4 regions of the Mixta mediterraneensis genome follow, and region 4 is predicted to be linked to each of the others. Evidence: riboswitches for the same ligand, from Rfam matches in the RefSeq annotation. Region 4 holds a riboswitch; each other region holds the start of a gene.
What was found. Region 4 has a riboswitch for thiamine pyrophosphate ahead of thiM (hydroxyethylthiazole kinase). Riboswitches for the same ligand answer to the same signal wherever they lie in the genome.
Positions count from the first base shown of each region.

Region 1: another riboswitch for thiamine pyrophosphate. It lies ahead of QRY16_RS19595 (FAD-dependent oxidoreductase); the one in region 4 lies ahead of thiM (hydroxyethylthiazole kinase).
Region 2: another riboswitch for thiamine pyrophosphate. It lies ahead of thiC (phosphomethylpyrimidine synthase ThiC); the one in region 4 lies ahead of thiM (hydroxyethylthiazole kinase).
Region 3: another riboswitch for thiamine pyrophosphate. It lies ahead of thiB (thiamine ABC transporter substrate binding subunit); the one in region 4 lies ahead of thiM (hydroxyethylthiazole kinase).

Region 1 covers NZ_JASUAZ010000054.1:10,846-18,720, reverse strand. Annotated here, with positions in the region: gene QRY16_RS19605 (thiazole synthase) at 1-546, opposite strand, end outside; gene thiS (sulfur carrier protein ThiS) at 550-747, opposite strand; gene QRY16_RS19595 (FAD-dependent oxidoreductase) at 747-1,676, opposite strand; TPP riboswitch at 1,816-1,935, opposite strand; gene QRY16_RS19590 (alpha/beta fold hydrolase) at 2,177-3,046, opposite strand; gene QRY16_RS19585 (TetR/AcrR family transcriptional regulator) at 3,104-3,721, opposite strand; gene QRY16_RS19580 (hypothetical protein) at 3,787-3,924, shown strand; gene QRY16_RS19575 (M60 family metallopeptidase) at 4,318-6,465, opposite strand; gene QRY16_RS19570 (hypothetical protein) at 6,851-7,009, shown strand; gene QRY16_RS19565 (alpha/beta hydrolase) at 7,110-7,875, opposite strand, start outside.
Region 2 covers NZ_JASUAZ010000044.1:3,834-11,708, reverse strand. Annotated here, with positions in the region: gene rpoC (DNA-directed RNA polymerase subunit beta') at 1-71, shown strand, start outside; gene thiE (thiamine phosphate synthase) at 563-1,195, opposite strand; gene thiC (phosphomethylpyrimidine synthase ThiC) at 1,192-3,120, opposite strand; TPP riboswitch at 3,209-3,307, opposite strand; gene rsd (sigma D regulator) at 3,398-3,904, opposite strand; gene nudC (NAD(+) diphosphatase) at 3,994-4,764, shown strand; gene hemE (uroporphyrinogen decarboxylase) at 4,808-5,875, shown strand; gene nfi (deoxyribonuclease V) at 5,878-6,546, shown strand; gene QRY16_RS18185 (YjaG family protein) at 6,609-7,199, shown strand; gene hupA (nucleoid-associated protein HU-alpha) at 7,388-7,660, shown strand; gene QRY16_RS18175 (DUF1481 domain-containing protein) at 7,731-7,875, shown strand, end outside.
Region 3 covers NZ_JASUAZ010000015.1:50,864-58,738, reverse strand. Annotated here, with positions in the region: gene leuA (2-isopropylmalate synthase) at 1-649, shown strand, start outside; gene leuB (3-isopropylmalate dehydrogenase) at 652-1,743, shown strand; gene leuC (3-isopropylmalate dehydratase large subunit) at 1,748-3,154, shown strand; gene leuD (3-isopropylmalate dehydratase small subunit) at 3,158-3,763, shown strand; gene QRY16_RS11295 (MFS transporter) at 3,796-4,956, opposite strand; partial or broken gene sgrR (HTH-type transcriptional regulator SgrR) at 5,204-6,125, shown strand; TPP riboswitch at 6,183-6,287, shown strand; gene thiB (thiamine ABC transporter substrate binding subunit) at 6,334-7,320, shown strand; gene thiP (thiamine/thiamine pyrophosphate ABC transporter permease ThiP) at 7,296-7,875, shown strand, end outside.
Region 4 covers NZ_JASUAZ010000011.1:68,796-76,670, forward strand. Annotated here, with positions in the region: gene QRY16_RS09550 (IS4 family transposase) at 1-935, opposite strand, end outside; gene QRY16_RS09555 (AEC family transporter) at 1,045-2,004, opposite strand; gene QRY16_RS09560 (flagellin N-terminal helical domain-containing protein) at 2,536-4,014, opposite strand; TPP riboswitch at 4,359-4,460, shown strand; gene thiM (hydroxyethylthiazole kinase) at 4,492-5,283, shown strand; gene thiD (bifunctional hydroxymethylpyrimidine kinase/phosphomethylpyrimidine kinase) at 5,280-6,080, shown strand; gene fbaB (class I fructose-bisphosphate aldolase) at 6,225-7,277, shown strand; gene QRY16_RS09580 (GntR family transcriptional regulator) at 7,382-7,875, opposite strand, start outside.

The DNA of each region.
Region 1 (7,875 bases), on a different contig from region 4:
GCCAATACCTGCATCAATAATCAGTGGAATATCTTTAAACCACGCGCGCATTGAGCGCAGCCCTTCAATGTTGCGCAGCCCCTGACCAGAACCAATTGGCGCTCCCCACGGCATCAGCAGTTCACAGCCCGCTTCCAGTAGCTTTTCACCCAGAATCAGATCTTCAGTGGTATAGGGGAAAACGTTAAAACCCTCCATACAGAGAATGCGAGCGGCTTCCACTAACGCAAAGGGATCGGGCTGCAACGTATCAGCGTGGCCAATCACTTCCAGCTTGATCCAGGATGTGTTGAACAGCTCACGCGCCATCTGCGCCGTGGTAACCGCTTCTTTGACCGTATGACAACCGGCGGTATTCGGTAAAATCCGCTTATTGAGCTGCTTAAGCAACTCCCGAAAGGCCCCGCCCGCGTTGCCTTCGCGACGCAGGCTAACGGTAATGATTTCGGCTCCTGAAGCATTAATCGCCTGCTGTAAAATTTCTGGCGAAGGATACCCGGCGGTGCCCAGTAAAAAGCGCGACTGTGGCTGAAAATCATAAAACATCACTTATCCTCCCTGCATTGGCGACAACACTTCTAACTGGCTGCCCGCTGCGATTTTCTGTATTTCATATTGCGAACGCGGAATGAATTCGCCATTGATAGCGCTGGCAACGCAACTGGCATCAATTTGCTGTTCACGCAGCAGTTCGGCCAGCGTGCTGGCTTCAGTATCAATCGTGCGGCCATTGAGATGAATACGCATTACCTACTCTCCTGGGTCAGTTGCTGCATCAGTTTTTCGGCCATTATCGGTGCCAGCAAAAAGCCATGACGATACATACCATTTACATAAAACAGGCCATTTTCGTAGCGAACTTCTGGCAGATTATTGCGATAAGCAGGACGCAAACCGGTGCCGCTTTCAACTATACGGGCTTCAGACAAGGCTGGATGAATGGTGTAGGCTGCGCTGAGCAACTCCATCATGGCACGAGCGCTAATGGGGCTGTCATCATGACTTTCTACCATAGTGGCGCCCAGCATGAAGCGCCCTTCCGCACGCGGCACCAGATAGCATGGAAAACGAGGGTGGAGCAGCCGTACCGGGCGTGAAAACTGTACCTCATTACTTTGCAGGATCAGCATTTCGCCGCGCACCGCCCGAAGTTCGGGCTGCGCCTGAACGGCATGGACCCCGCGGCAGTCAATAATTTGCCCGCTGGCTTTGCCGCTGTGAAAAGAAACACCGGACTGAAGGAGTTTTTCACGCAGCTGCTGCATCGCATGCCGGGGATTAAGATGGGCTTCACTGGCAAAGTACAAACCGCGTGCGAAACGATTTTCCAGCGCAGGTTCAATGTCGCCAGGCGCAACCCATTGATGTTCCGAGGTCATTTTAGCAAAGCGTGTTAGCTCCTGACTGTCGCGCGGCGGTGCGATCACCAGCGTGCCGTTATGCTCAACGCCATTAACACGTTTTGCCCACCACGCGGCAGAATGCTGTCCCCAGTCGATAACGGCTTGCGGCGCACTTTCCGCTTCACACCATGGGGCAAGCATACCGCCCGCCCAGTGTGACGCCGGGCAGCATTCATCTTTGCAGATTACATCAACCGTTTCACCACGTTCGGCTAACAGCGTTGCGACACACAATCCTGAAACACCGCTGCCCAGTACCGACCAACGGCTCATAATACGCGCTCTGCTAGCGAAGCAGTTTGATTGAGAGAGATCATCACTTTGGCCTCGTCATTTAACAGCGAAGACCCGTGATACAAGAAAGGGAAAAGCAGGAGCAAGACATTACGGCCCTTGCAGCAAGGATTTCAAAACAATGAAATCCGAGTCTTCCTACGCCAGTATCAACTGGGTCAGGTTCTAAGGGTCGCTAAGCCGCGCGCTGCGCTATTAGCCTCTCAGTCTCTTTGGCGAGACTCCCCTGACAGGTTCTATTTGTATTTTAAGGGCGCGGATTCGTCAAGTACATGCAGGGAAATATCTCCCGTGCATTGTTTGCGACTTCCTGTGCGAAGCCTGTCTCACAGGGACGATGAACCTACCGTCGAATGCACTTTTGCAGTAACGCGCAGCCTCTTTCAATGGCTTTTTTGCTGCGCTTCTGCAAATAAACTGCCGATTCGATAATGCGCTGCCAGAGATCAGTTTCTGTTACTGAACAAAACGCAGCCATTTTATGCCGTAAAAAATATCTGTAACGCGTCGGCTAATAGTGAGGGTTGTTCTTCAGGAATAAAATGCCCGCTATTCGCAATGGTTAAGCTTTCAACCTGACTGGCAAATGCGCGTAACGGCGTGGCCATATCCGGGATTGATCCTTGATCGGCGCTCACCGCTAACAGCGGAACAGTAAGTTTTCTCTCTTTCAGGCGAGCGCGGTTTTGTTCGGCGGATTGCGCCAGCGAACGATAAAACGCTAAAGCGGCGCGTAGTGCACCAGGGCGGCAAAAAATACGCAAATACTCGGCCATGACTTTTTCATCAAAAATATCCGGGTTTTTCGCTTTACGTTTCAAAAACCAGTCAAGATAAATCGATTCCCGTCCGCTGATTAACATTTCCGGCAGATCGCTGACGATATGAAACGCAAAGTGCCAGGTTTTCCAGGCTTTATCCGGCGCGATCGGCAATGCATCTGGCAATGTAATACCGGGAATACCTGCATCCAGCAGCGCCAGCTTTATTACCTTGTCGGGAAACTGAGCGGCCAGCGGAAACGCGACCCATGCGCCAATATCGTGACCCACCAGATTGAAACGGGTGATATTCAATTGTTGAAGTAACGCGACGATCAGCTGCGCCACGGTTTCAGTGTCATAGCCGTTGACCGGTAAGTCGGAATCACCCTGCCCCGGCAAATCGACTGCAATCACGTGAAATTTTTCCGCTAATCTCGGAATGACAAATCGCCAGGCGAAGCTGCTCTGCGGAAAGCCCGCCAGCAATACCACGGTTTCAGCATTCTCCTCACCAGCGCTGAGGTAATGCAGGCGCTGATGGTTAACCAGAGCAAAGTTTCGCTGGTGCTCAATGACATCTTTCATCTGCTTTCTCCTGAATATTATTTAGGTAATGATCGTTTCCTATTAGGGGAAAAATTTTTAGCTGAGGATTTTTAACGCCAGCGGCACGATAGTTTCATCAGGGCGTGTTGGCGCAATTTTCCCTGCTACGCGCATGCCAAGCACGATACACAACATCAGCGAGGCCGTTGCATCTGCATTGAGTTCAGCGTTGATCGAGCCATCTTGCTGTCCTTGCTGAATGAGCAAAGTGAGAGTTTGCAAATTGCGCGTCATCGCTTCACTTACCGCCTCGGCAAGATCCTCCTCAAGCGTCTGCAGTTCCACTGCGCTGCCCGCCACCAGGCAGCCGCGCTTCCCTTCAAGATCTCGTACCGAATCGACGTAAAAATGCAGAAGAGCCTCAAGCCTGGCGAAACCTGTCTTGCCGGATTCCAGCCGGGTGCGTAGCTCGCCATTACGCAACGACAGATAGCGTGCAAATACCTGCGCAAATAACTGGCGTTTATCGCTGAAGGCTTTGTAAATACTGCCCGTGGTGAGCTGCATGGCCTCGCTGAGATCACCCATCGACGTGGCATGGAAGCCTTTTTCACGGAACACCAGCATTGCTCGATCCAGTACTTCGTCGAGCTGGAATTCGCGTGGCCGACCACGGTATTTGGCAAGGATTTGTCTGGACAACAGTTCGCTCACTTAGGAAATGATCATTTCCTATAAGCTAGCGGAAAATACGCTTGAAGTGAAGCGAGGAATGAGCAGTGCAGCAAATCCTGTTGCCGCGCCTGCTCAGTCAGCCAGATTTGCGCTTCACCCAATGTAGAGAACTGACCTTCACCGAGAGCGAGATGAAGGCCGATATCAAAATCACGTTAAGTATGTTTCTGCTGGCTAACTGAATCGCCACAGCGACTGACGTGAACTGCAAGCGGGTGATCGTTTCATACTGCAAACCATTAAAAACAGCAAAAAGTACGCTTTCATGCGTCTTTTGCATTTAAACGTCCGAAGGATTTACCGATACCCATGCCGGACAGGATGTTTGTCGATTTCAAAGCATCAAGGGAGGCGCAATATTATGTGGGATAAAAATTCCGGAAAGCGCAAACCGCCAGAGATAAAACCCTATATAATCAAATAATTAAATGGAATCTCGCGAGAGTCATTCTGTTGATTTGGCAATCTCTGTTAATCACTTCACACTTTCCAGTAAATTCAGAAAGGCGCAGTCCAGTAAAGAATATCAGACGCGCCTTTCGCGAAGACAGGATGAACGGGTATGCAACGTTTTATTATTTACAAGCGGCGTGCATGTTTTTGGCACCCAGCTCGCGCCACACAGCCCATTCATCTCCCGTACCTGGTTTATCCCCTACGGTCCACCACCCGTTCAACCAGGTTTTGCCATTGTAAGTCACCTTCACACAGGGATTTGGATAGGTTTTCTCCTGCTTCCATGAATTGTTGTCAGCGGTATCATCACCCGTAATGTCAATGTGGTGACTCATTTCTGCACGACGGTGGCCTGAATAGAGTTCGGCAGTCACATGGGCGAGATAATGACCCGCTTTCAGTCCGGCCTTGATTTGCCCGTTCAGGCTAATTCCGTCAGGGATGGTGTGGCCGTCTTTGCTCAGGGACCACTGGTAGTGAATGTTTCCCTGGTTGTAGTCAAAATTGGCTTTCGCTTTTAAAACCACGGGCTTGCTGCTTTCCATTTGATGATCGCCAGTGACGACCACCTGTGGCGCACTGACCGTCACCTTAATCAGCGCTTCCCCTGTTTTACCCGCTTTATTCGTAGCCGTTAAGCGGAAGGAAGCCTCGGTGTCCGTTAAGCCAGCCGGTATCACAATATCCGTTCTGGCAGCATCTGGTGTGCGGGCTGTAATGCGATCGTTACCGGCTATCCTCTCCCATTTATACGTCACATCCTGTTGGTTTGTGGTTGCGCTGACGCTATAGCTGTAACTGGTGCCAACTGTACTGATAGCATCAATCGTGGCGCGGCTTAGGGTAACCGTAGGGGCTGATACATTTTGCGCCTGTGAATAATCAAATTTGATGTTGCTGTCACGGTTTTCCCAGATAGGATCGGTCATCCAGGGCAACGACAACTGTTTAATGTGATCTTTGGTCGTTTGGGCGGGCGGCAGTCCCCACTTTTCATAAAACGGTGTGAGGTCATAGCCTGAAAGCCGGCTGGTTTCTAAAATAAAGCGCTGAATTTTGGCGTCTGAGCTGGCTGGCTGTTCATTTTTCGGCATTTCACGATACACTTTTCCTAAGCGCGCATAAAAATCCTTGCCGAAAGTGAGATCCAACTGCCAGAGCATAGCAGCCTTAAGGTGTAACTCCTGCTCATGATAGTTTCGCTGCGCTTGTTCAAAGTATTTGAACGCTTTATCCCAGGTTCCTGCCACCTCAGGGCGGGGAAGATTACCCAGCTCACGTTGTACATAGAGAGAGGTTAAATTGACGGTTACCTCGGTCATGCCGTCCCATTTTTGAGTCTGCATCTGGAAATGATGCCCAAGCTCATGCCAGGGGCCCCAGCCATCACTTCGCAGAGTCTGCTCATTCACCGCAGCTTTAATACCGTTCTCTGTGCAACTTTGTATACGCCAGGACCAGGCATTCAGCGCACCACTACAAGCGTCATCATTCACTACCCCTTTAGGTGGTATACCATCTAAAAAATGAAAACGGTGCGGAATACGACGATGCAGACTGTTGCTCTCAGTGGCCGACAGCCCATACTGATCTTCAGCCCAGGATACAATCTTGTCCCATGTTTCAAGCATACCGACAGGATTGCCATCCTTAATCAGGGTTTCTGCCTTATCCCGACGTAAGGTAATCATCATCCTGTCGCTCAGCAGCTCAGCATACGGAGAGGCTTTCATTTCCGGATCTGCCAGCATACCCTGCCAGTCGCTTTTGCTGTTTTTATTCAGGATAAAACGCGGAAAAGGTCTTCCACCCTGTAAATTAATCGTTATATCGCTCTGGATGGGATTACTGAAATTAGCGATATACAGAATGCCATCCTGCGTTACCGATACAGTATTTAAACCACGATTCAGTTTTTGCCGCTGAGCGTGCTTGTACTGGTACGTCCTGTCATGCGGGACGCTTATAAATGCCTCCAGTGAAGGGGATGCATTGCCAGAATAATCAGCGTTAATAGTGAGGACATCCCCTTTTTTTACCCAGTATCCGGTCGATTGCAAAGGCGTCTGGTCAAATCCACGCTGTTGTTTGTTACGTAGTTCTCCCGGCGATCCCGGCTGTTCAAGTTTAAACTGGCGAGGAGCTTCCAGCGCGGCTTTGGTAGATTGCGTTAGCGCATCGGGTGTTACCGCTGAAACAACAGGAGGAAGCGTTAAAAAAATGGATGCGGCCAATACGGAATAAGAAAACACAGTACGTCTGTTCATAAAGTCCTTATATTTTTTACATTTTGAAATCCTTCTACAGCAATATAAACAATTTAATTTTAAGAATGTGCCTGTGTTAGCTAAGATTTTCCCTGGCAGATAAAATGTGGAAATGTTTACAGGCAGGTCCGCCTCCCTCTGTTCACTCACACCATGCCAATACCGCTGTCCTCTGTGGGCCTGCGGGAATATCAATGAGGCCGGGAAGTGGAAAAAAGACGCAATGGATGTGAAATATTTGTCAGCTTCTGCTGAGTGTCAGGTCCGGAAACATGGCGCTGCCGTTAGCCCTGATGCACATCGCTACCGCATCCATAGCGACAGTCGGAGAAAAGCTCTGGGTTAAAAAGTCTCGGACAGTAACAGGCGGTGAAATGCCAGAAGGTTGCCTGAAGAAACCTCGATAACAGGTTTCCGGCTGGTGCGTGGCGTCAGTAATACCAGCCTGAACGTCCGCTACCACGACCCTAATACTGAGCAACAGCGCACAGAGACGCTGACACAGCAAGAAACGCGACTCGCTTATTGTCCGCTGATGTTTTGAATGTTGATTGCCCTGCGGCTGTGAAGCCGTTCATAACATGCTGAGTTAATAATTACCCGACTATATATTGCCGGGTAACGCGAATGATGCGATGCAGGTATCACTGAGCTGTATTTGACATAATACGCAGCGTATCTGTCAGCGATGAAGGAAAAATTTGTCCATGTGTCTGACCCGGGTAACGGGACAGATGGAGATCGACGCCCTTTTGTTCGAGGATTTGATTCAGCTGACTTTCTTCATCTTTCAGGTCAGACGCGAATCCTTTGCGTTGCTCTGTCACACCATCACCTTCCATCAGATAAAGCGATTTGTGCTGCAAATGTGCCGGATCGCTCTCTTTCGCCAGCGCAACGATCCTTTGCCTGCCCCAGCTTAATGATGGCGCAGCCGCAAAATAATCATGAAACCATGCGGTATTATAAAAGGAATCCAGTACGAACAGGCCGCCGAAAGAATGCCCCCAGATAGCGCGTTTTTGAGGATCACTGGGCGCACGTTCCTCAACGTAAGGCACAATTTTTTCCAGCAGAAGTTGTCGGAATTGATGACTTCCGCCTCCTTTTCGACCACGCATCCGCGGTTCATTTATCCGCTCCGCGCCCGGCGGCGTGTAATCGTAACTTCGTGCAATCACATCAAATGGCAGATCGGTATCATAACCGACCGCCACCAGCACGGGAAGTGATCCTTTGCTCATCCGCAATAGCATTGGTTCTGACAAGCGCGCCATCGCTGCGTTGCCATCCAGCATATACAGGACCGGATAACCCGCCGCTGGCAAAGTTTTTTTAGGAATGCCGATCCATACTTTGTAGCGGCGTTTTCCGTCAGCCGAAGTGAATAAATGACTTTCAAACTGATAA
Region 2 (7,875 bases), on a different contig from region 4:
CTGCGGATGAAGCCTCAGCGAGCCTGGCTGAGCTGTTGAATGCTGGTCTCGGTGGTAATAACGACGAATAATCGTTAGTCATGTAATAAAAAACCCTGCCTGGCAGGGTTTTTTTATGTCTTTCATTTAGCCTATTTCACTTATCGCCATTGAGGCTGCTGTGAATAACGATACCAAAGCTTTTGCTGTCCAGTTTTCACCCGCTGCGTGAGCCACATATCCAGCCTGTTATCCATTTCCACTTTGCGATCGTCATCGTCTGTTAACTGTCTCGTGAACGACCGCTGGCCAACAACACCGGGCAAGCATTGCTCCTGTTGAGTGTGGCAGTGAAACAGATAATCCTGAGCAAGAATACTAGCCATGAACGGGGAGAGAAACAGGGCCAGAAAGAGGAGGGAACCGGCCCTGGACAGGCGAAGCTTGCCTGACGGGAGCAACTTTACTCAGAACAAACAAGCCGCGCCAGTGACGAGCTTCATCACTGTGCACGGCTTCCCAGCTTTAAATCCACAATTGCAGCAGTAAATACGCGAATGTGGAGGCGCGTTCCATTACCGCGTTAACTAACGGTTTCAGGTTCGGCCAACGCCAGCAAAGTACGTGTTGCTTCCTGCCAGTCAGCAGCTTCTGTAATCGCACTAACTACCGCGATGCTACCCACGCCAGTTGCCAGCACATCAGGGGCTCGCGCGATGCTGATGCCGCCAATCGCCACGGTGGAAATATCCTGCAAGCGCGCCAGATGACGTTTCAGTTCGGTTAAGCCCTGCGGCGCAGAAGGCATTTCTTTTGTTTGCGTAGGAAAGATATGCCCGAGCGCAATGTAAGAGGGACGCAAAGCCAGGGCACGATCCAGCTCAGTATCATCGTGCGTCGAAATGCCTAAGCGTAATCCTGCCTGATTAATCAGTTCAAGGTTCGCAACATCCAGATCTTCCTGCCCAAGATGCACGCCATAGGCGTGATGTTTGATCGCCAGTCGCCAGTAATCATTGATGAAAAGGCGTGCGCGATAGCGTTTACCCAGCGCAATAGCCTGAGCGATAGCCGGTTCCACCACCTCGTTAGGTTGATCTTTAATCCGTAGCTGAATGGTGCGCACGCCAGCCTGCAGCAGCCGCTCAATCCACTCTACGTTATCAACTACCGGATAAAGCCCTAAGCGCGGCGCGGTTGCGGGAAATGCATTCATATTTTCTCCTCCTGAATAGCGTCCGCAGAGTGGTAAAGTTCTCCTCCACGGCTGCGAAAAGTATCGGACATTTTTGCCATGCCAATTTCAATCGGCTGTGCGGCGGCTTCCTGACGTGCGGCGTAGTCGCGCACTTCCTGTGTAATTTTCATCGAACAGAATTTGGGGCCGCACATAGAGCAAAAATGTGCCACTTTGCCGGATTCTTGCGGCAGCGTTTCATCGTGATAAGCCCGTGCCGTATGGGGGTCCAGTGCCAGATTAAACTGATCTTCCCAGCGAAATTCAAAACGCGCTTTAGACATGGCGTTATCACGGATCTGCGCGCCGGGATGACCTTTCGCGAGATCGGCGGCATGGGCGGCAATCTTATAAGTGATTAAACCTTGCTTCACGTCTTCTTTATTTGGCAGACCAAGGTGCTCTTTTGGCGTGACGTAACACAGCATCGCACAGCCAAACCAGCCAATCATTGCTGCACCAATACCTGAAGTGAAATGATCGTATCCCGGTGCGATGTCAGTCGTGAGTGGACCGAGGGTGTAAAACGGCGCTTCATGGCAGTGCGCCAGCTGCTCCGTCATGTTGCGACGAATCATCTGCATGGGTACATGCCCCGGACCTTCAATCATCACCTGAACATCATATTCCCAGGCGATCTTCGTCAGCTCACCTAACGTATGCAGTTCGGCAAATTGCGCTTCGTCGTTGGCATCCTGAATCGAGCCGGGCCGCAAGCCATCTCCCAGCGACAGCGAAACGTCATAGGCGGCACAGATTTCACAGATGTCACGGAAATGCTGATAAAGAAAACTCTCTTTGTGATGCGATAAACACCATTTAGCCATAATCGAGCCGCCACGCGAAACAATACCGGTCAGGCGTTTGGCAGTCATCGGCACGTAACGCAACAACACGCCGGCATGGATGGTGAAATAGTCAACGCCTTGCTCGGCTTGCTCCAGCAACGTGTCGCGGAAAATTTCCCAGTTAAGGTCCTCTGCCACGCCATTTACTTTTTCCAGCGCCTGATAAATGGGCACGGTACCAATCGGAACCGGGCTGTTACGCAGGATCCATTCACGGGTTTCATGGATATAACGCCCGGTGGAAAGATCCATTACCGTGTCGGCTCCCCAACGAGTCGACCAGACCAGCTTTTCCACTTCTTCTTCGATCGAAGACGTAACCGCTGAATTACCAATATTGGCGTTCACCTTCACCAGGAAGTTGCGGCCAATGATCATTGGTTCCGATTCAGGATGATTGATATTGGCGGGAATAATGGCGCGACCGTCGGCGACTTCCTGTCGGACAAACTCGGGGGTAATATTTTCTGGCAGGTGCGCATCAAAGCTGTGTCCTGCGTGCTGTTGCAGCAACACATCGCCACGAATACGCTCGCGACCCATATTTTCGCGCAGCGCAATATATTCCATCTCAGGTGTGATGATGCCCTGACGTGCATAATGCAGCTGCGTCACACAGCGGCCCGCTCTGGCACGACGTGGTTTGGGCAAATGCTCGAAACGCAGATGATCGAGACCGTCATCGGCCAGGCGCTGTTGGGTGTAGGTTGAGCTTGTTTGCCCGAGGTTTTCACTGTCATTGCGTTCGGTAATCCAGCCCGCACGCAGCTTTTCAAGGCCGCGGTGTACATCAATTTGCGCCTCGGGATCGCCGTAGGCACCCGCAGTGTCATACACGGGCACCGCTTCGTTGTCTTCATAACGAGGATTATCTTTGCTTCCGCCCGCCAGGGTTGGGCTGAGCTGTATTTCGCGCATTGGCACGCGAATGTCATTACGGCTGCCAGTGATCCAAATGCGTTTAGAGTTAGGGAATGCGCTGCCGCCCTGTAGTGAATCTATAAATTTCTGCGCCTGGGCACGTTGTTCGCGACGGTTGGTTTTCGACATAGACATAGCAATTTTCCAGTTAAAGGGGAACGTTGCTTGTCCGGAGTTCGGAAGGAGTAAGCGATACGGTGGACAACGTGTTGCCAGCGTACGGATAAAATTTACTCTTGTTCCCTACGCAGGTTCTAACCTGGTCAGGTTCCGCGGATCCCGAATGAACGGTCTCAGCCCTAAGGCACTCCGACAAGAAATTAAAAACGGGTTTATCAGACTTTCGTCGTCAAAACCCATCCAGCATAGAAGGGCTGATAGATAATCACAAGATATTTACATGCGCTTAACGCTAAGCGGGGCGAGTGAGGTGATTATCGTTAGCTACCGGTGGGCGCGCCAGCTGGTGATCCCATGTGAGTTGAATCAATTTATCTTCCAGCGTGAAGCGTGCTTCCAGGACTTCCCCCACTTCAGACAGGGCTTGCTGGAAAGTCATGCAGTTATCATCGTCAATCGATTGCTGTAAGTGACCATCATAGATCTGCATCAGACGTTCAGTATTTGCCTCAAGCGGCGGATAGAACTGTGCTGCAGCAATCATTGGGTTGTCGCCATTCATTTCGCTCACCACGCGCTCGTAAATACTGAAATGCCCGGCAGAAAGGTAGTCGACTAAGCCGTGACAAAAATTATCCAGCGCCTGTTCATCCAGCGTCGTTAACGCCTCTTTGTTAGGTTTCATTCCTATTAAATGGTAATAAGCGACCAGGAGCTGACGACGGGCTTCAAGCCACGAATCGATGAGTTCGCTGCTGCCACCTACGCGCTCGGTCAGTACGTCTAACTGGTTAAGCATATCTAACTCCATGTGAGTTATAGTTGTTTGTCTACACACTTAACATCAGGACTTCAGCGTGTTGTTTAACGCTAAGGATGACGAAAAAAATGCAATGCGAGATCTCAAGCGTAGACGCTGGATGGTGGGTTGTCAGCCATGAGCAAAAACTTTGGCTACCGCAGGGCGATTTGCCGCATGGAACTGCAAAGAAGTTTGGCTTAGTCGGCAGTAAAGGTCAGGTCATTGGCGAGTGGCAAGGTGAAAAAGTCTGGCTCATCTGCGAATCGCGTGCCGAGAGTATGCTGTCGGTACGGCAATTAATTGATGAAGAGGTTGGGTTATTTCAACTTGCCGGACGGGGTGTTCAGCTGGCTGAATTTTATCGTTCCCATCGATGGTGCGGCTATTGCGGCCACGAAATGCACCGTAGCAAACTTGAGTTCGCCTGTTTGTGCAGCCATTGTCGTGAACGTTATTACCCACAAATTGCACCCTGTATCATTGTTGCCATACGGCGTGGTGAGGAAATTTTGTTGGCGAATCACGCGCGGCATCGCAATAACGTTTATACCGTGCTGGCGGGATTCGTCGAAGTGGGCGAAACCCTGGAACAAGCTGTCGCGCGTGAAGTGATGGAAGAGAGTAACGTGCGGGTAAAAAATGTACGCTATGTGACTTCTCAACCCTGGCCTTTTCCGCAGTCGCTCATGGTGGCTTTTATGGCGGAATATGACAGTGGCGAACTGCAACATGATGGCAAGGAGCTGCTGGATGCCGCCTGGTTCCGCTATGACGCGCTGCCAGTATTACCGCCGCCTGGCACTGTGGCGCGCCGTCTGATAGAAGACACCGTAGCCATCTGCCGCGCCGGTGCATAAGGAAAGTGCTACACTACGCGCCTGAAATTGAGAGAGCCTTAAAATGAATGAACTGAAGAATGATCGTTACCTGCGCGCCCTGTTACGTCAGCCGGTTGATGTCACACCGGTCTGGATGATGCGACAAGCCGGGCGTTACTTACCGGAGTACAAAGCGACCCGCGCCGAAGCGGGTGATTTTATGTCGCTATGTAAAAACGCCGAGCTGGCTTGTGAGGTGACGCTGCAACCGCTACGCCGCTATGCGCTGGACGCAGCGATCCTTTTCAGCGATATTCTGACCATCCCCGATGCAATGGGTCTCGGCCTGTACTTTGAAGCCGGTGAGGGCCCGCGCTTCTCAAACCCTGTTACCTGCCGTGCCGATGTTGAACGCCTGCCGGTTCCTGACCCAGAACAAGAACTGGGTTATGTAATGAACGCGGTGCGTACTATTCGCAAGAATCTGCAAGGCGCAGTCCCGCTGATTGGCTTTTCAGGCAGCCCCTGGACACTGGCAACGTATATGGTTGAAGGCGGCAGCAGCAAAGCTTTCACTAAAATTAAAAAGATGATGTATGCCGATCCCACAACTCTGCATGCGCTGCTGGATAAACTGGCGGATAGCGTCATTTTGTATCTGAATGCGCAGATCCGCGCCGGGGCACAATCGGTGATGGTGTTCGATACATGGGGCGGTGTACTTACCGGTCGCGATTATCGCGAATTTTCACTTTATTACATGCATAAAATCGTCGACAGCGTGCTGCACGAAAACGAAGGTCGCCGCGTACCGATTACCCTGTTCACTAAAGGTGGGGGACAATGGCTGGAAGCGATGGCGGAAACTGGCTGTGATGCACTGGGTCTTGACTGGACGACGGATATAGGTGATGCCCGCCGCCGCGTAGGCGACAAAGTCTCTTTGCAGGGAAATATGGATCCTTCTATGCTGTATGCACCGCCTGCACGCATTGAACAGGAAGTTGCCGGAATTCTGGAAGGTTTTGGCAAAGGTGAGGGACACGTGTTTAACCTTGGTCACGGCATTCATCAGGACGTCCCACCTGAACACGCGGGTGCGTTTGTTGAAGCGGTGCATCGCTTGTCTCGACCCTGGCATCAGGAGTAAAAATGGATATCGCCGCACTACGTGCTGAGCAACTTCAACGTGCCGCTGATGTGGTGCGGGAGGATGATTTTGACGTGCTGCCGCCGCGTTTTATTGGCGGTGCGGACGTCGGCTTTGAGCAGGATGGCACGGTTACGCGTGCCGCTATGGTCCTCCTGGAGTATCCCTCCTTAAAGCTGGTCGAACACCGTATCGCACGCATTGAAACCACCATGCCGTATATCCCAGGCTTTCTCTCCTTTCGTGAATATCCAGCCCTGCTGGCGGCCTGGCAGTTGCTTGAACAAAAGCCTGATCTGCTGTTTGTGGATGGCCACGGCATTTCACACCCCCGTCGCCTTGGTGTGGCATCCCATTTTGGTTTGCTGGTGGATGTACCCACTATCGGTGTAGCAAAACGTCGTTTGTGTGGCCGTTATGAGGATGTTGATGCACAGCCAGGCAGCCGTCAGCCTCTGATCGATAAAGGTGAGCAGATTGGCTGGGTATGGCGTAGCAAGCTGCGTTGCAATCCGCTGTTTATTGCCACAGGGCATCGCGTGAGTCTCGACAGCGCGCTGCATTGGGTAGAAAACTGTATGCGCGGCTATCGTTTGCCTGAGCCTACGCGGTGGGCAGATGCCGTTGCCTCAAACCGAACGGCTTTCCAGCGCTGGCAAAACGCGCTTTAACACTGTTTATGCGGCATTTTTGCGATACACTGCCGCCAGCTAAATGAATAAGAGCCACCTTCATGTTACAAAACCCCGTTCACCTGCGTCTGGCGAAGCTGGAAAGCTGGCAGCATTTGACTTTTATGGCCTGTCTTTGCGAACGCATGTTTCCCAATTATTGGGCTTTTTGCGCGCAGACGCAGTTTGCCGATCCGGCGCTTTATCGTCGTATTCTCGATTTAATTTGGGAAAACCTCACGGTCAAAGACGCGAAAATCAATTTCGACAGCCAACTTGAAAAGCTGGAAGCCGCTATTCCTGACGGTGATGCTTTTGAAGTCTATGGCGTTTATCCCGCTATCGATGCCTGCGTGGCGTTAAGTGAAGTGCTGCATGCGCAGTTAAGCGGTGAAACGCTGGAGCATGCGATTAACGTCAGCGAGAGTTCGATCACCACTGTAGCGATGCTGGAAATGACGCAGACAGGTCGTGAAATGACTGACGAAGAGCTACGTGAAAACCCCGCCGTCATTGATGAATGGGACCTGCAATGGGAGATTTTTCGCCTGCTCGCAGGCTGCGAAGAGCGTGACCTTGAATTGATCAAAGGACTTCGAGCGGACCTGCGTGAAGCGGGAATCAGTAACATCGGTATAAAATTCCAGCAATAAGGCGAGAAAACGTGACTTCAGGCCCGAATTACCGCGCCTGGAGGCTTCACATCGGCCCCCTGTCTGGTCTACATTTGGGGGGCTGAAAATTGTGGCTATCGGTGCGTGCAGGCTGAAGAGTGCCAGAATATGGCTTTTCCCTCGCACTCGTTGCTTAGCAAGCGATAAATACACTTTAAGGATAACTTATGAACAAGACTCAACTGATTGATGTGATCGCGGAAAAAGCTGACCTGTCTAAAACACAGGCTAAGGCAGCGCTGGAATCTACTCTGGCTGCGATCACTGAGTCTCTGAAAGATGGTGATGCTGTACAACTGGTTGGTTTTGGTACTTTTAAAGTGAACCACCGCGCTGAGCGTACCGGTCGCAACCCGCAGACTGGCAAAGAGATCAAAATCGCTGCAGCAAACGTACCGGCATTCGTGTCTGGTAAAGCGCTGAAAGACGCCGTTAAGTAAGTCGTCGCACTGCGGTCAAGCCTTAAAACAGGGGGCGTTTTCGCCCCTTTTGTTTAAGAGGCCAACTACCATGTCTCCGCTGTACCAGCGTTTAACCGCTCTGATCCTCCCTCTCTTCTTTACTGGATGCAGTTCAACTGCCGATATTCCGGCTTTTTCTGCCAGTGGTTATCTTGCCGATCGCGGTGCCGTGCGCATCTGGCGCAAGAATAGTG
Region 3 (7,875 bases), on a different contig from region 4:
GAAAAATCGCGAAAACTACGAAATCCTGACGCCAGAATCGATCGGTCTGCACAAAATCCAGCTGAATCTGACGTCACGTTCAGGCCGTGCGGCTGTGAAACACCGCATGGAAGAGATGGGATATAAAGAAAGCGATTACAACCTGGATAGCCTGTATGACGCGTTTCTGAAGCTGGCAGATAAAAAAGGCCAGGTGTTTGATTACGACCTGGAAGCGCTGGCCTTTATCAACAAACAGAACGAAGAACCGGAGCATTTCCAGCTGAACGATTTCAACGTGCAATCAGGCTCCAGCATTACCGCGACGGCATCCGTTAATCTGGGCTGTGGTGAAGAAAACAAATCAGAAGCCGCGACCGGTAATGGTCCGGTTGACGCGGTTTATCAGGCTATCAACCGTATCACGCAATTTAATGCCGAGCTGGTGAATTACAAGCTGACCGCCAAAGGTCACGGCGAAAACGCGCTGGGCCAGGTAGATATTGTGGTCAGCTATAACGACCGTAAATTTCATGGCGTAGGCCTGGCGACCGATATTGTTGAGTCCTCCGCTAAAGCCATGGTTAACGCTCTGAACAACATCTGGCGAGCCAGACAGGTTGAAAAAGAATTGCAGCGCAAATTTAAAGATCAGAAGGAAACGGTGTAACTATGTCTACGTCTTCACATATCGCAGTTTTACCGGGCGACGGTATTGGTCCAGAAGTTATGGCGCAGGCTATCAAGGTGTTGGATGCGATTCGTCAGCGCTTCGATATGCGTATCACCACCAGTGAATATGATGTTGGCGGTATCGCCATTGATCGTCACGGTGAGCCATTGCCACCCGTAACCGTTGCAGGCTGTGAGCAGGCCGACGCGATCCTGTTTGGTTCGGTCGGCGGCCCGAAATGGGAACATTTGCCGCCTGCTTCTCAACCTGAGCGTGGCGCCCTGCTGCCGCTGCGTAAGCACTTCAAACTGTTCAGCAATCTGCGCCCTGCTGCGCTGTATAACGGTCTGGAAGCGTTTTGCCCGCTGCGTAGCGATATTGCCGCCAAAGGCTTCGATATTCTGTGTGTGCGTGAGTTGACCGGCGGCATCTACTTCGGTCAGCCGAAAGGTCGTGAAGGCAGCGGTCCCCATGAGCGCGCATTTGATACCGAGGTTTATCATCGTTTTGAGATCGAGCGTATTGCACGTATCGCGTTTGAATCGGCGCGTAAGCGTCGCAATAAAGTCACTTCGGTTGATAAAGCCAACGTGCTGCAAACGTCGGTAATGTGGCGTGAAATCGTTAACGAAATTGCTAAAGACTACCCGGATGTCCAGTTAAGTCATATGTACATCGACAACGCCACCATGCAGTTAATCAAAGACCCTTCACAATTTGATGTTCTGCTGTGTTCCAACCTGTTTGGCGATATTCTTTCTGATGAATGTGCCATGATCACCGGCTCAATGGGCATGTTGCCTTCTGCCAGCCTGAATGAAGACGGTTTTGGTTTGTACGAGCCCGCAGGCGGATCGGCACCCGATATTGCCGGTCAGAACATTGCTAATCCGGTTGCGCAGATTCTGTCTCTGTCACTGCTGCTGCGTTATAGCCTGAATGCCGATGACGCCGCCGACAGCATTGAGCGTGCTATCAGCCGTGCCCTGGAAGAGGGTTACCGTACCAAAGACTTAGCCGGTGATGGCCCTGCGATCAGCACAGATGAGATGGGCAGCATCATTGCCCGCTTTATCGCCGAGGAAAAATAAAATAATGAAAACGTTATACCAGAAGTTATTTGATGCACATGTCGTTCACGAAGCCCCCAACGAAACACCATTGCTGTATATCGATCGTCATTTGATTCATGAAGTGACATCACCACAGGCGTTTGACGGCTTGCGTGCGCATGGCCGTAAAGTTCGTCAACCGTCAAAAACCTTCGCGACCATGGATCACAACGTCTCAACCCAGACCAAAGATATTAATGCGTCGGGCGAGATGGCACGTATTCAGATGCAGGAATTGATGAAAAACTGTGCCGAATTTGGCGTGCAGCTGTATGACCTGAATCACCCGTTTCAGGGCATTGTGCACGTTATCGGTCCAGAACAAGGTATGACCTTACCCGGCATGACCATTGTTTGTGGCGACTCGCATACTGCAACACATGGTGCCTTTGGCTCGCTGGCATTTGGTATCGGCACGTCAGAAGTTGAGCACGTTTTTGCCACGCAGACCCTGAAACAAGGTCGCGCCAGAACCATGAAAATTGAAGTATTGGGCGAGGCGGCTACCGGCATCACCGCCAAAGATATTGTGCTGGCGGTAATTGGTAAAACCGGTAGCGCAGGCGGCACCGGGCACGTTGTTGAATTCTGTGGTCCAGCCATTGAAGCGCTGAGCATGGAAGGCCGTATGACTCTGTGCAATATGGCGATTGAAATGGGCGCTAAAGCCGGTCTGGTCGCACCCGACGATACCACCTTTAACTACCTGAAAGGCCGCCAGTTTGCGCCACAGGGCGAGCAGTGGGAGCAAGCGGTTGAATACTGGCGCACGCTGAAGTCAGACGAAGGAGCCGAATTCGATACGGTAGTGACCTTGCATGCGCAAGACATCGCGCCGCAGGTGACCTGGGGAACCAATCCGGGTCAGGTCATTGCCGTTGATGAAGCCATCCCGAATCCGGCTTCATTTGCCGATCCGGTTGAGCGCGCCTCAGCGGAAAAAGCGCTGGCTTACATGAATTTGCAACCCGGCATCAAACTGACCGAGGTCAGCATCGATAAAGTCTTTATTGGCTCCTGTACGAATTCACGTATCGAAGATTTGCGTGCGGCGGCGGCGATTGCCAAAGGTCGCAAAGTCGCGCCCGGTGTGATCGCGATGGTCGTACCTGGCTCCGGTCCGGTAAAAGCGCAGGCGGAAGCGGAAGGTCTGGATAAGATATTTCTGGACGCGGGTTTCGAATGGCGCCTGCCGGGCTGCTCAATGTGTCTGGCAATGAACAATGATCGCCTGAACCCAGGTGAGCGCTGCGCCTCGACCAGCAACCGTAACTTTGAAGGCCGTCAAGGCCGTGGCGGCCGCACCCATCTGGTCAGTCCGGCAATGGCGGCGGCGGCGGCGGTAGCAGGTCATTTTGCTGACATCCGTGAACTGACGACAGGAGCATAAGTCATGGCGAAAAAATTTACCCAACATACCGGGATTGTGGCGCCGCTGGATGCGGCAAACGTCGATACCGATGCCATCATTCCTAAGCAGTTTTTACAAAAAGTCACGCGCACCGGGTTCGGTCAGCACCTGTTCCACGACTGGCGCTTTGAAGACGACGCCGGCACCACCCCAACCCCCAGTTTTGTGCTGAACAAACCGGAATTCAAAGGCGCCAGCATTTTGCTGGCGCGCGAGAATTTTGGTTGTGGATCATCGCGCGAGCATGCTCCCTGGGCGCTGACCGATTTTGGCTTTCATGTCGTTATCGCCCCGAGCTTCGCCGACATCTTTTATGGCAACAGCTTCAACAATCAACTGTTGCCTGTGAAACTGAGCGATAAAGACGTCAATGAGATGTTCGAACGGGTTGCTGCTCAGCCAGGCATCCGTTTCACCGTCGATCTTGAAGCGCAAACGGTTATCGCTGGCGATAAAACCTATCCGTTTGAACTGGATAGTTTCCGTCGTCACTGCATGATTAATGGCCTCGACAGCATTGGCCTGACGCTGCAACACGAAGCGTCAATCTCCGATTACGAGCTCAGCCAACCGGCTTTCCTGCGTTAATTGCTATGGGCGACTTTCGGGTCGCCTTTTTTTTAGCCATTACGAACCCGCGCTGTCAGGGCAAAAGCCGCTATCGCCAGGCCTAACGCCAGCCAGTACACCGCGATGTGGCCCAGGTGTTCGCTTAACGTTCCCTGAATCACCCCCGCCAGGATCATTCCCGTTGAAATCGAATTCGTAAACATCGTGGTGGCCGCCCCAGGCCTTCCCGGCATTAAATCCTGAAACCACAACATACCAATACCGGCGATAATGCCGATAAATACGGCGTTAAATAGTTGCAGGAGCAATAATGCATTACGCGAACTGAACAGCACCAGACCAAGATAGAACACAATACCGGCTGCCAGAGCGATCAATATCAGGTTACGTTTCCCGATGCGCTTCGCACAATAGCCCGCCAGCAGCATCACCGGAATTTCCAGACTTGCCGCCATACCCATTAACAAACCAGCCAGCTTTTCTGGCAATCCCAGCGTGCTGCTGATATACAGCGGCATATCAATGATATACATGGTATTACAGGTCCACATTATCATCGAAGCGATGAACAACATGCGTACATCACGATTACGCCAGCCGCTGATGGGTATGCCACCACTGTGCATCAGCGAATCCGCGCGTGGTACCGATGGCAGCGTAAACCAAATCAGCAGGATACAGATAAAGAACAGCGTCGCCGCCACCATAAACAGCGTGATGAAACCGTAATTAAGCGCTAACGTGAATGACAACGGCGGCCCAATCACCCACGCCAGCGACAGCTGCGCACGCATCACTGAACTGAACATCACTGCTTCGCGTGCTGACTGATCGGCATATTCACGTGCCAGCGCAAAAATTTGCGGTATTGACACGCTGGCCAGTGCTGACAGCAGCACGCCAAGCGTGATCAATGTCAGATAATGACGTGTAAAGGCAAACAAAATGGCATTACACAGCGCCATCAGACAGCAGAACAAAATAATATGACGGCGATCGCCCACACTGTCCGAACGTTTCGCCACCATCATGCTGACCACAATCCCTGCAATCGCGTTGAGGGTAAAAAATAGCCCAACCCAGAAAGGACGCGCCTGCACTTCACGGGTCAAAAACAGACTGAGCGTCGGCGCCTGTAATGCACCCGCCACGCCAATCATGAACGACGTCACCATAAACGCGAGATAAACTGGATTGACGCGCGATTTCATACCGCAATCCCTTTAAAATGAGGAAAAAAGAAGGGTAGACAATAGCGTGCATCCTAAAAAAAGCCAGCGGTGAAAAACCTGCTGGCGGTGTAATTACACCCTACTCAGAATACGATCCCGCATGGCTGCGCGATCATGGCAGAGCGCTATTTATTGCTAAATGCCCCCCGCTCTTCCAATGAGATCAAGTTTGTTTCTAATATGAGGCAGGAAAAACAGAGCGCTTTTTACCGGGAGTTCCTCTTTTATGCCCTCATCGCGCCTTAAGCAGCAATTTATTCGCCTGTGGCAAAGCTGCCAGGGCCAGACGCAAATCACCACGCTGAATGAGCTGGCGGAATTGCTGCACTGTTCACGTCGCCATATGCGTAACTTGCTCAACGCTATGCAAGTCGCCGGTTGGCTGATTTGGCAAGCGGAAGCCGGGCGTGGCAAACGTTCACAGCTAGCGTTTTGCTATACCTGTCTGGCGTTGCAGCAACAGCGGGCCGAAGATTTGCTGGAACAGGATCGCATCGATCAACTTGTTCAGCTGGTTGGCGATAAAGACCAGGTGCGCCAGATGATTAGCGCCTGTCTGGGCCGCAGCTTTCGCCAGGGCAGGCGTATTTTACTATCGCCCGCGGCTCAATTTGCTGCCCGGATCGCCACTGCGTCGCTCCGAAACGCATATAGCACGACAAATTTTCAGTGGATTAACGCGTATAAATGAGGAAAAAGGGGAAGCTGAAGCCAATATTGTGCATCACTGGCAGCGAATCTCATCACTGCACTGGCGTTTTTTCTTACGTCCCGCAATCCGCTTTCATCACGGGCGAGAATTAGAAATGGCCGATGTGATAAGCAGCCTGGAACGGCTGCGTTATCAGCCCCTGTTTTCGCATCTGCAACACATCACTTCTCCCGCCCCCTGGACGCTGGACATTACCTTAAGTCAGCCCGACGACTGGCTGCCGTGGTTACCTGGCAGCGTGAGCGCGATAATCCTGCCGCGTGAATGGCCGGAGCGGCGCGATTTTGCCCGTCACCCCCTTGGCAGCAGGCCTTACAGCGTAGTGCGCAACCAGCAAAGCCAGCTAAAAATCACCGCCTTTGATGATTATTTCGGTTTTCGCGCCTTAATTAATGACGTTTCAATTTGGGTGCTGCCGGATATTAGCGATGAGCTGGTTTACGCCGCCGACGCTGTGATCCTTTCACCCTGGCCGCGAAATGACTAGAATAACGCGTTCTCAACGGGGTGCCGCTTGCGATTGCCGTAAGATGCTGAGATATACCCGTCGAACCTGATTCGGTTAGTACCGACGTAGGGATTTGAGAGGCCAGCCAGCTCAGATCCTTTGCGACTCAACGACCATTCTCCTGAAGGAGCGCAAAGTGTTAAACAAAGTCCTGTCCCTGTTGCTGCTGTTGTCGGCCTCTGCTTTTGCCGCTAAACCGACTTTAACCGTTTACACCTACGATTCGTTCTCCGCTGACTGGGGACCCGGCCCGGCGGTGAAAAAAGCCTTTGAAGCACAATGTCATTGCGAACTGAAATACGTGGCGCTGGAAGATGGCGTATCGCTGCTTAATCGCCTGCGCATGGAAGGTAAAAACAGCAAAGCCGATGTTGTTCTGGGCCTGGATAATAATCTGCTACAGGCCGCGCAGCAGACCGGCTTATTTGCTGCCAGCGACGTAGACACCAGCAAGCTGCAACTGCCTGGCGGCTGGCAGGATAAAACCTTTATCCCCTTCGATTACGGCTACTTTGCCTTCGTCTATGATAAAAACAAACTGAAGAACCCGCCCAAAAGCCTGAAAGAACTGGTTGATAGTCCAGAAAAATGGCGCGTTATTTATGAAGATCCACGCACCAGTACGCCGGGTTTAGGCCTGCTGCTGTGGATGCAAAAAGTGTATGGCGATCAGGCACCCCAGGCATGGCAGAAGCTGGCGCAGAAAACCGTTACCGTTACCAAAGGCTGGAGTGAGGCCTACGGTTTGTTCCTGAAGGGTGAGGGTGATTTGGTGCTCAGCTACACCACATCTCCCGCTTACCACCTTATTGAAGAGAAAAAAGATACCTATGCGGCCGCGCCGTTTGCTGAAGGGCATTACCTGCAGGTTGAAGTCGCCGCGCAACTGGCCAGCAGCAAACAGCCAAAACTGGCGCAGCAGTTTATGCAGTTCATGTTGTCGCCCGCCTTCCAGCACACGATGCCAACCGGCAACTGGATGTATCCGGTTATAAAAACCGATCTGCCGGCAGGTTTCTCGTCGCTGAGCATACCCAATACTGCGCTGCACTATTCTTCACAACAGGTTGCCGCCCACCGCTCAGAATGGATTAATGCATGGCAACGCGCCGTCAGCCGTTAATGCCGCTCTGGCTGATTCCCGGCCTGCTCGCCACGCTGCTGTTAGGCAGTGTGGCGCTGCTGGCCTTTTCTACGCTATGGATGGCCGCGCCAGACACGCCCTGGCACAGCGTATTGCAGGATGAATATCTGCACCACGTTATCGCCTTTTCTTTCGGCCAGGCGCTGCTATCTGCATTGCTGTCGCTGCTGCCTGCGATTGCGCTGGCGCGTGCGCTTTATCGTCGGCGCTTTCCCGGCCGTCAGCTGCTGTTGCGCCTGTGCGCAATGACGCTGGTGCTGCCCGTGTTGGTGGCCGTATTTGGCCTGCTCACGGTTTATGGTCGCGTCGGCTGGCTGGCGCAGATCTGCCAGTTTTTTGGCATCCGTTATGGCTTTTCGCCGTATGGGCTGCAAGGCATTTTGCTGGCACACGTTTTTTTTAATTTACCGCTGGCGACGCGTTTGATGTTACAGGCGCTGGAAAGTATTCCGGCTGAACAGCGCCAACTGGCCGCGCAACTCAACCTGCGCGGCTGGCACCATTTTCGCCTGCTGGAATGGCCATGGCTACGCC
Region 4 (7,875 bases):
GAGCGGCTGTAACTGGTGCGCAACCCCATGCCGTAACGTTCGCTTTTTTCGTCCCGAAAGTTCTGCTCTATCTGCATGCGGCGACTGTAAAGCTTCATTATTTTACGGGGCTCAAATTCAGTTGTACTGGTAAAAATCAGCCAGGGCTCACGACCAGCTTCCCGCTGTTCTTTCTCTGTTTTTGCACTAAAATATCGTCCGCGTGCGCGTTTATTTTTACGCATTTTCGGGGCCTGTTTGTGAAGATAAAAATAACCGTCACAACGAATCTTTTTACCGCGGGCAAGCGAGCCCGGCCCCAGACAGACCGGCTCTTTTGACGTAGTCAGCGTTTCACCTCTGCGCCAGCGGTCGCCCTCACTGTGAAGATTAAGCAGCACCGCTCCCCGAACCCGCCCGATAAAATCCCAGCCCAGCGCTTTTACCTGCCGGAACCAGGTATTGCGGAACCCCGCATCCGTAATGATGATAACCTTTTTATCGGGGCCGACAGCGTGACTGAGCGCACTGAGAAACGCTGACTGGATATCAGCATTCTGCTGCTTATCCGATGTAACTACCTGACTCAGCAGCGGTATTGAGCGTCCATCACACACGAGGCTGGCCCTCAGAATGTGGAAATCCTGCGTCGGATAGCCGCTCCAGTCCACCGCAATCACGCATAAAGACAGCCTGCCGGTCAGCATTGAAATGATGCTGCTGAAGATCGCCGGCACCTCTTTCTGAAGCGCATGGTTACCCAGTAAACGGTCTGCCCGTTTAATCTTATTTTTGACCTGAGCGCCACCCGGCATAAATCGCCCGATGCTGGTCAGAGAAAGTGATGCACCGTTAACGATGGCCGTTGTGGCGTCAAGCAGAGCGTTCTGGCGGTATTTATGTAGCGGCAACAGAGAGTCGCGGAAAAATTTCTGGCATACTTGATGGGCAGGCATAGAGGTGATCTCATTGAATTGTTGGCACAATCAGTAGATCACATAACTCTATGCCTGTCTTTTTTCACCCGCACATTTCTGGGGATTCCCCAGCAGGTGCCGGGGTTTTTTAATATCCCGCCAGCGACATCAGCATCATCCATAATGGCGTCGTTATTGCGGCAAAAATCGTCGAAAATAACATGCTGGCCGCCGCCGGGCCGGTAATCACATTAAATTTCTGCGACATTAAATAAACATTCACGCCTACCGCCATGGATCCCAGCAGGACCACCACTTTGCTCTCCAGCGGTGGCAGATCGGCCAGCCAGGCAATTGCCCATACCGTCATCGGCTGAAAGATCAGCTTCAGCACACAAATGGTATAGCTTTCCTTCAATCCCTCGCGCACCCGATAATGCGCCAGGCTCATGCCAAGCGTGATCAGCGATAGCGGGGCCGCAATCGACGCCAGCATACGCAACGGTTCAGCGGCAATTAACGGCAGCGGGCGCTGTAAAAAGCTCCATGCGGTGCCGCTCAGAATGCCAATGATCAGCGGGTTTTTCAGCACGCTTATCAGCGTGCGGCCTAAACCTTTTAGCGAGACGTTACCCTGCTTAGCCCATTCAACCGAAAGCGTGAGTAGCGTCCAGAGGATCAGGCTGTTAAAGACCAGTACCAGCGCCACCGAGGGCAAGGCTTCTGTCCCTAGCAGGGCGGTTGCCACCGGAATGCCCAACATCACATTATTTGAGAAGATCCCACCGAGTGCGAATACTGAACCGGCTACGCCATCCAGCTTAAATATGTGTGTCGCCAGTATACGCCCCACAATAAATACCAGCAGGCAGCTACCAAAAAAAGCCAGCAACAGGCGAAAATCCACCGGCGGGCTTTTGTAAAAATCACTCATTACGCGAAACAGCATACAGGGCAGGGCGACATTGAAGACAAAGCGGTTCATGCCTTCACTGATGGTGGCGGGCCATTTACCGACGCGCGTCAGGCAGTAGCCCAGCAAGATAAGAACAAACAGCGGTGCGGATAAATAGATTTGATGGCTGAGCGTATTCAGCAAGGTTGGCATAAGCGATGAAGAGTCAGTGGTTCAATGCAACAAGGTTAACAGGTTGTTGCCAGCTTCGTAACGCTTTGATTGTCCGAAATGAGAAAAGTTGTTCAGGATTAAAGAGCAGTGATAAATCCGCGCAGGTGATTATCTTTAATAACAGTTCGGTAATAACTGGAGAGATATTTTTCTCTGTCAGAATAGAGGAATATAACGCTGAGTTATTATTTTACGCCAAAATTAACAGAAAGTGGACGCATTCCTGACTGAATCACTGGACATAAAAAATAGCAGCATATGTACCGTCAGGATATTAACGTAAACCGGGGAATAATTAACAGATGACCTTTAGTCTGGAAAATAATACCGCTAAGGCCCGGCATTTTATGGTGAATTTGGTTGCCCGGCTTGAACGTAATAAAAAAACTGCCGGTTGAATTCGGTTAATGAATAAAATCTCAACGATTTCATCGGTAAATATACTGCATTAGCAATATTTTTACGGTTGAAACAATAAAGCTCCCCGCAAAAGCGGGGAGCCATGAGCTATTAGCCCTGTAGCAGTGACAGTACCTGCTGTGGAACCTGGTTCGCTTTCGCCAACACGGAGTTACCCGCCTGCTGGATAATCTGTGCTTTAGACATGTTTGAAACTTCAGTAGCGTAGTCAGCATCCTGAATACGAGACTGTGCTTCAGACAGGTTGGTAGTAGTGTTGTTCAGGTTGGTGATAGAAGAGTCCAGACGGTTCTGTACTGCACCCAGGCTTGAACGGAACTTGTCTACCTGTGCAATCGCTGCGTCAAGAGCTGCCAGAGGGTCTGCAGTTTTGCCGTCAGCCACAGCTTCAACAGTATTATCTGTGCTTGACAGGTCTGCGTCTTTCAAATCTGCTGCTGCGTAGGTTTTACCAGAAGCAGCGTCAGTTACAACTTCGGTTTTACCATCGGTGCCGCCTAACTTAACTACAGCATCTGTTACAGGCTTGCCATCAGCATCGGTGTAGCTTGCTGTTTTAACTGAAACAGCACCGGTATCTTCATCAACATTCGCTGCATAAAGATTACCATCGGCATCTTTCAGAGCGTAGGTATTAGTATCTTTGCCATTAGCATCTTGTAATTTAACCAGGCTAACAGTACCCAACGAAGCCGTGGCGGTATCGTCTCCAAAATCAACATCAGTACCGCCGGTAGTTGTGGTAATGCTGGTTGCTGCGGTGAGGCCTGTAGGAGTTGTAGCCTCAGCTGTTGCACCACTATCCATAGTAACTTTGCCATCACTATCAACAGTAACAGCATAATAACCTGGTTTATCACCTCCAGTTACCTGAGCAAAATAGTTTCCACTGGTATCTTTAGAAATACCAGAAATAGCAGCACCCGTTCCAGCTGACGCACCTGTTGAAAGAGTAGTGGTTGAATAATCAATAGTTGCCGTAGTGCTTGTTGTATCACCAAACGCGGTGATTGCATCGCTGGTAGTAACAGCATCGTTATTTTTAACGCTGAAACCAGACAGATTCAGTGTAGAAGAATCAATTTTCTGCAAATCAATGTCGATGGTCTGACCGTCGTTAGCACCCACCTGGATTTTCATGGTGCCGTCTTTTGCCAGCACGTTCACGCCGTTAAACTGAGTCTGACCTGAAACGCGGTCGATCTCGTCCAGACGTGATTTAATTTCGTCCTGGATTGAAGACAGGTCAGAATCAGAGTTAGTGCCGTTCTGTGCCTGCACGGTCAGTTCACGTACACGCTGTAAGTTGTTGTTGATTTCTGACAGTGCGCCTTCAGTCGTTTGTGCAACTGAGATACCGTCATTAGCGTTACGTGCCGCCTGAGTCAGACCGTTAATGTTAGAGGTGAAGCGGTTGGCAATTGCCTGGCCCGCAGCGTCATCTTTCGCGCTGTTGATACGCAGGCCAGAAGACAGACGCTCAATAGAGGTAGACAGAGCAGACTGGTTCTTATTAATGTTGTTCTGAGTGATCAGCGAGAGGCTGTTGGTATTGATTACTTGAGCCATGGTAAAAGTTCCTGTTTATCAAGTCATTTGGTTAAGGTGTGGGCTTCAACCCGTCGGCTTCAGCGCCGTCATACCTACTATCGTCACCCTCCAAAAAAACTTTAACTTCCTTTTTTATTTCTTTTTTTCCTGCTCAGCGCTTTCTGAGATGTTGCCCAGTGTTATGGCTGATACATCAGTCGCTTGAAGAGCTCGCTATGTACCATTATTTTTTCAGCCGCTGGATAATGCCTAAAGGGAAGTCGGGGGTATCTGTGTCCGGCGCTCAAGAAGGCATATGCAGTCAGGCTGGCTTGTGTTGCAAGCGACACTTCCCGTATGCTGGTGAAATGTAATGAGAGTGACTTAACGACTCGGGGTGCCGCTTTCCGCAAGGGAAGGGCTGAGAAATACCCGTATTACCTGAACTGGATAATGCCAGCGTAGGGAAGTCTGATGCCTGACCGCATTTGCCTTCTTGTTCGCCGGTTGGGAGTTATGATGACACATCAACCTGAACGCCTTTCTGACGCGCTCGTCGCGCCCATTCTGCATCAATTCCGTCAACACGCGCCGCTGGTGCACTGCATGACCAATGACGTTGTACAAACCTTCAGCGCCAACGTGCTGCTGGCGCTGAATGCCTCCCCCGCCATGGTCATTGATGTTGACGAAGCCGCTCAGTTCAGCGGTTTTGCCGATGCGTTACTGATAAATGTCGGCACCTTAACGCGAGATCGCCAGCTTGCCATGCAGGCCGCAGTAACCGCTGCGAATAAAGCGGGTACGCCCTGGACGCTCGATCCGGTCGCGGTTGGCGCGCTTAAATTACGCAGCGAATTCTGCCAGCAATTGCTTCGCCAGAAACCTGCCGCGATTCGCGGTAACGCCTCAGAAATTTTAGCGCTGGCGCAGCAGGCGGCTGGCGGGCGAGGCGTCGATAGTCTGCATCAGGCCGATGCCGCCCTGGAGGCCGCTCAACAACTTGCTCGCGACTATCAAACCATTGTCATCGTTACGGGTGAAGTCGATTACGTTACTCATGGCGCGCGTACTTTAAGCGTCGCTGGCGGCAACCCGCTCATGACGCGTGTGGTTGGCACCGGTTGTGCTTTATCTGCGGTGGTGGCGGCGTTTTCCAGTTTGCCGGGGGATGCGTTGCTTAACGCTGCCAGCGCCTGCCGTATCATGGCGTTAGCGGGTGAGAAAGCTGCCGCACAGTCGCAAGGTCCGGGCAGTTTTGTCGCCGCTTTCCTTGATGCGTTATGGCTGCTGGAGGTGGCAGTATGAAGCGGATTAATGCCTTAACTATCGCCGGAACCGACCCCAGCGGCGGCGCGGGAATCCAGGCCGATCTGAAAACTTTCTCTGCGTTAGGCGCCTATGGCACCAGCGTTATCACCGCGCTGGTGGCACAAAACACCTGTGGCGTGCAGTCGGTTTACCGTGTCGAACCTGATTTCGTGGCGGCCCAGCTCGATTCAGTGCTGGATGATGTGCGTATCGACAGCGCAAAAATCGGCATGTTAGCGGAAACCGCGATCGTTGAGCGGGTAGCTAATCGCCTGAAACGAGCCAGTTTGCCGTTTGTGGTACTCGACACGGTGATGGTGGCAAAAAGCGGCGATGCCCTGCTTTCGCCTGACGCCATTGCCAGCGTACGTGAGTTGTTACTGCCACAGGTTTCACTGATTACCCCTAATTTGCCCGAAGCGGCGGCGCTGTTAAAGTGTGAAATGGCGCGTAATGAAGACGAGATGCTGACCCAGGGGGGAGCCTTGTTGGCCCTGGGATGCCAGGCGGTGCTAATGAAAGGCGGCCATCTGAGTGACGAAGAGAGCCCCGATTGGTTGATCACGCGTTCGGCGCAGCAGCGCTTTACCGCACCTCGCGTTAATACGCGGCACACCCACGGCACGGGTTGTACCCTGTCGGCGGCGCTGGCGGCGTTGCGGCCACGTCATCAGAACTGGAACGATACCCTGAGCGAAGCTAAAGCCTGGCTACAACAGGCTCTGTTACAGGCCGACTCGCTGGAAGTCGGGAAAGGCATTGGACCGGTGCATCATTTTCATCAATGGTGGTAGGGCAAAGCGCGAAGGGCCTCTTTTTTCTGCGGATCCGTCTGAAAAATGGAGTCAGCAATTTGCATCGACGGGGCATTCCGGTCCAGGCTGTTGGGGTCGAATCGGCGGGTGCCGGTTCATCTTCGACATTTAACAGGAGCTTACATGACGGACATCGTACAGTTATTGGGTCAGGAAGCTGATTCCCTTCTCCAACATCGCTGCATGACCATTCCAGCGGAAAGCCTGTATTTACCAGGCGGGGATTTTGTCGATCGCGTCATGATCGATAACAACCGTTCTCCTGCGGTGCTGCGCAATATGCAAACGTTGTATAATACCGGCCGCCTGGCGGGAACCGGCTATCTGTCTATTCTGCCGGTGGATCAAGGCGTTGAGCACTCGGCCGGCGCATCGTTTGCTGCAAATCCTCACTACTTTGATCCAAAGAATATTGTTGAGCTGGCCATTGAAGCTGGTTGTAACTGCGTGGCATCAACCTACGGCGTGCTGGCTTCAGTGTCACGGCGCTATGCGCATCGCATTCCGTTTATGGTGAAACTGAACCACAACGAGACGCTGAGCTATCCGGCGCAATATGACCAGACGCTCTATGCCAGCGTGGAGCAGGCGTTCAATATGGGCGCGGTAGCGGTTGGCGCGACGATTTACTTCGGTTCTGAGCAATCACGTCGTCAGCTTGAAGAAATTTCCGCCGCGTTTGAGCGGGCACATGAACTAGGGATGGTCACGGTTCTGTGGGCTTATCTGCGCAATAACGATTTCAAAAAGGATGGGGTGGATTATCACGCCAGCGCTGACCTGACCGGGCAGGCTAACCATCTGGCGGCAACCATTGGTGCGGATATTGTTAAGCAAAAAATGGCGGAAAATAATGGTGGTTATAACGCCGTGAAATTTGGTCATACGGACGAGCGGGTCTACAGCAAGCTGACCACAGAGAATCCAATCGATCTGGTTCGCTATCAGCTTGCCAACTGCTATATGGGGCGCGCTGGCCTGATCAACTCTGGCGGTGCTTCAGCCGGGGAAACGGATATTGCCGAATCCGTGCGCACGGCGGTGATTAATAAACGTGCCGGTGGCATGGGGCTGATACTGGGTCGTAAGGCATTTAAAAAATCACTGAAAGATGGCGTCGCATTGATCAATGCCGTACAGGATGTGTATTTGTCTAAAGATGTGACGATTGCGTAATTCAAACTGGCTTTCCCGCCGACGGGTGAATTCCCGCTGCGTTCGATAAGGCTAAAAAGGCCAGCACCCGCTGGCCCTGGTTGTGGAAGGGGCAGTGAGCTGGCTCAGGATCCTTCTTCAAACCACTCGCTGTTGCGTTCCGCTATTGGTGTAATAGAAAAAATCATCTCCTGCAAATGACGACGCATCGCTGCTTCTGCTGCATCGGCATCATGCTGTTTCAGCGCAGTGAAAATCTCTTCATGCTGCTGGATCAAACGCTCTGGTGGAGAGACTTCGCTTAGCGTTAAAAAACGTACCCGATCCATTGCCGCCTTGATATTTTCTACCGTTTCCCACGCCAGCGCGCAGTTGATGCTTTCAGCGATCAGGCGATGAAATTCATCATCCAGGCTAAGAAACGTCTGGCTGTCGTGTCGTTCAGAGGCCATATTTTGCAGCTGTAAATTGTACTCCAGCGCCATCAGTGCTGGCGCTTCAATTTCCTGCGCGGCGCGACGCACGACGGAGATTTCTACTGCTTCCCGAATAAAGCGGCCATCGGCAACGCCTTTGGCAGAAATTTTACGAACGAAGGTGCCGCGCTGTGGCAACACCT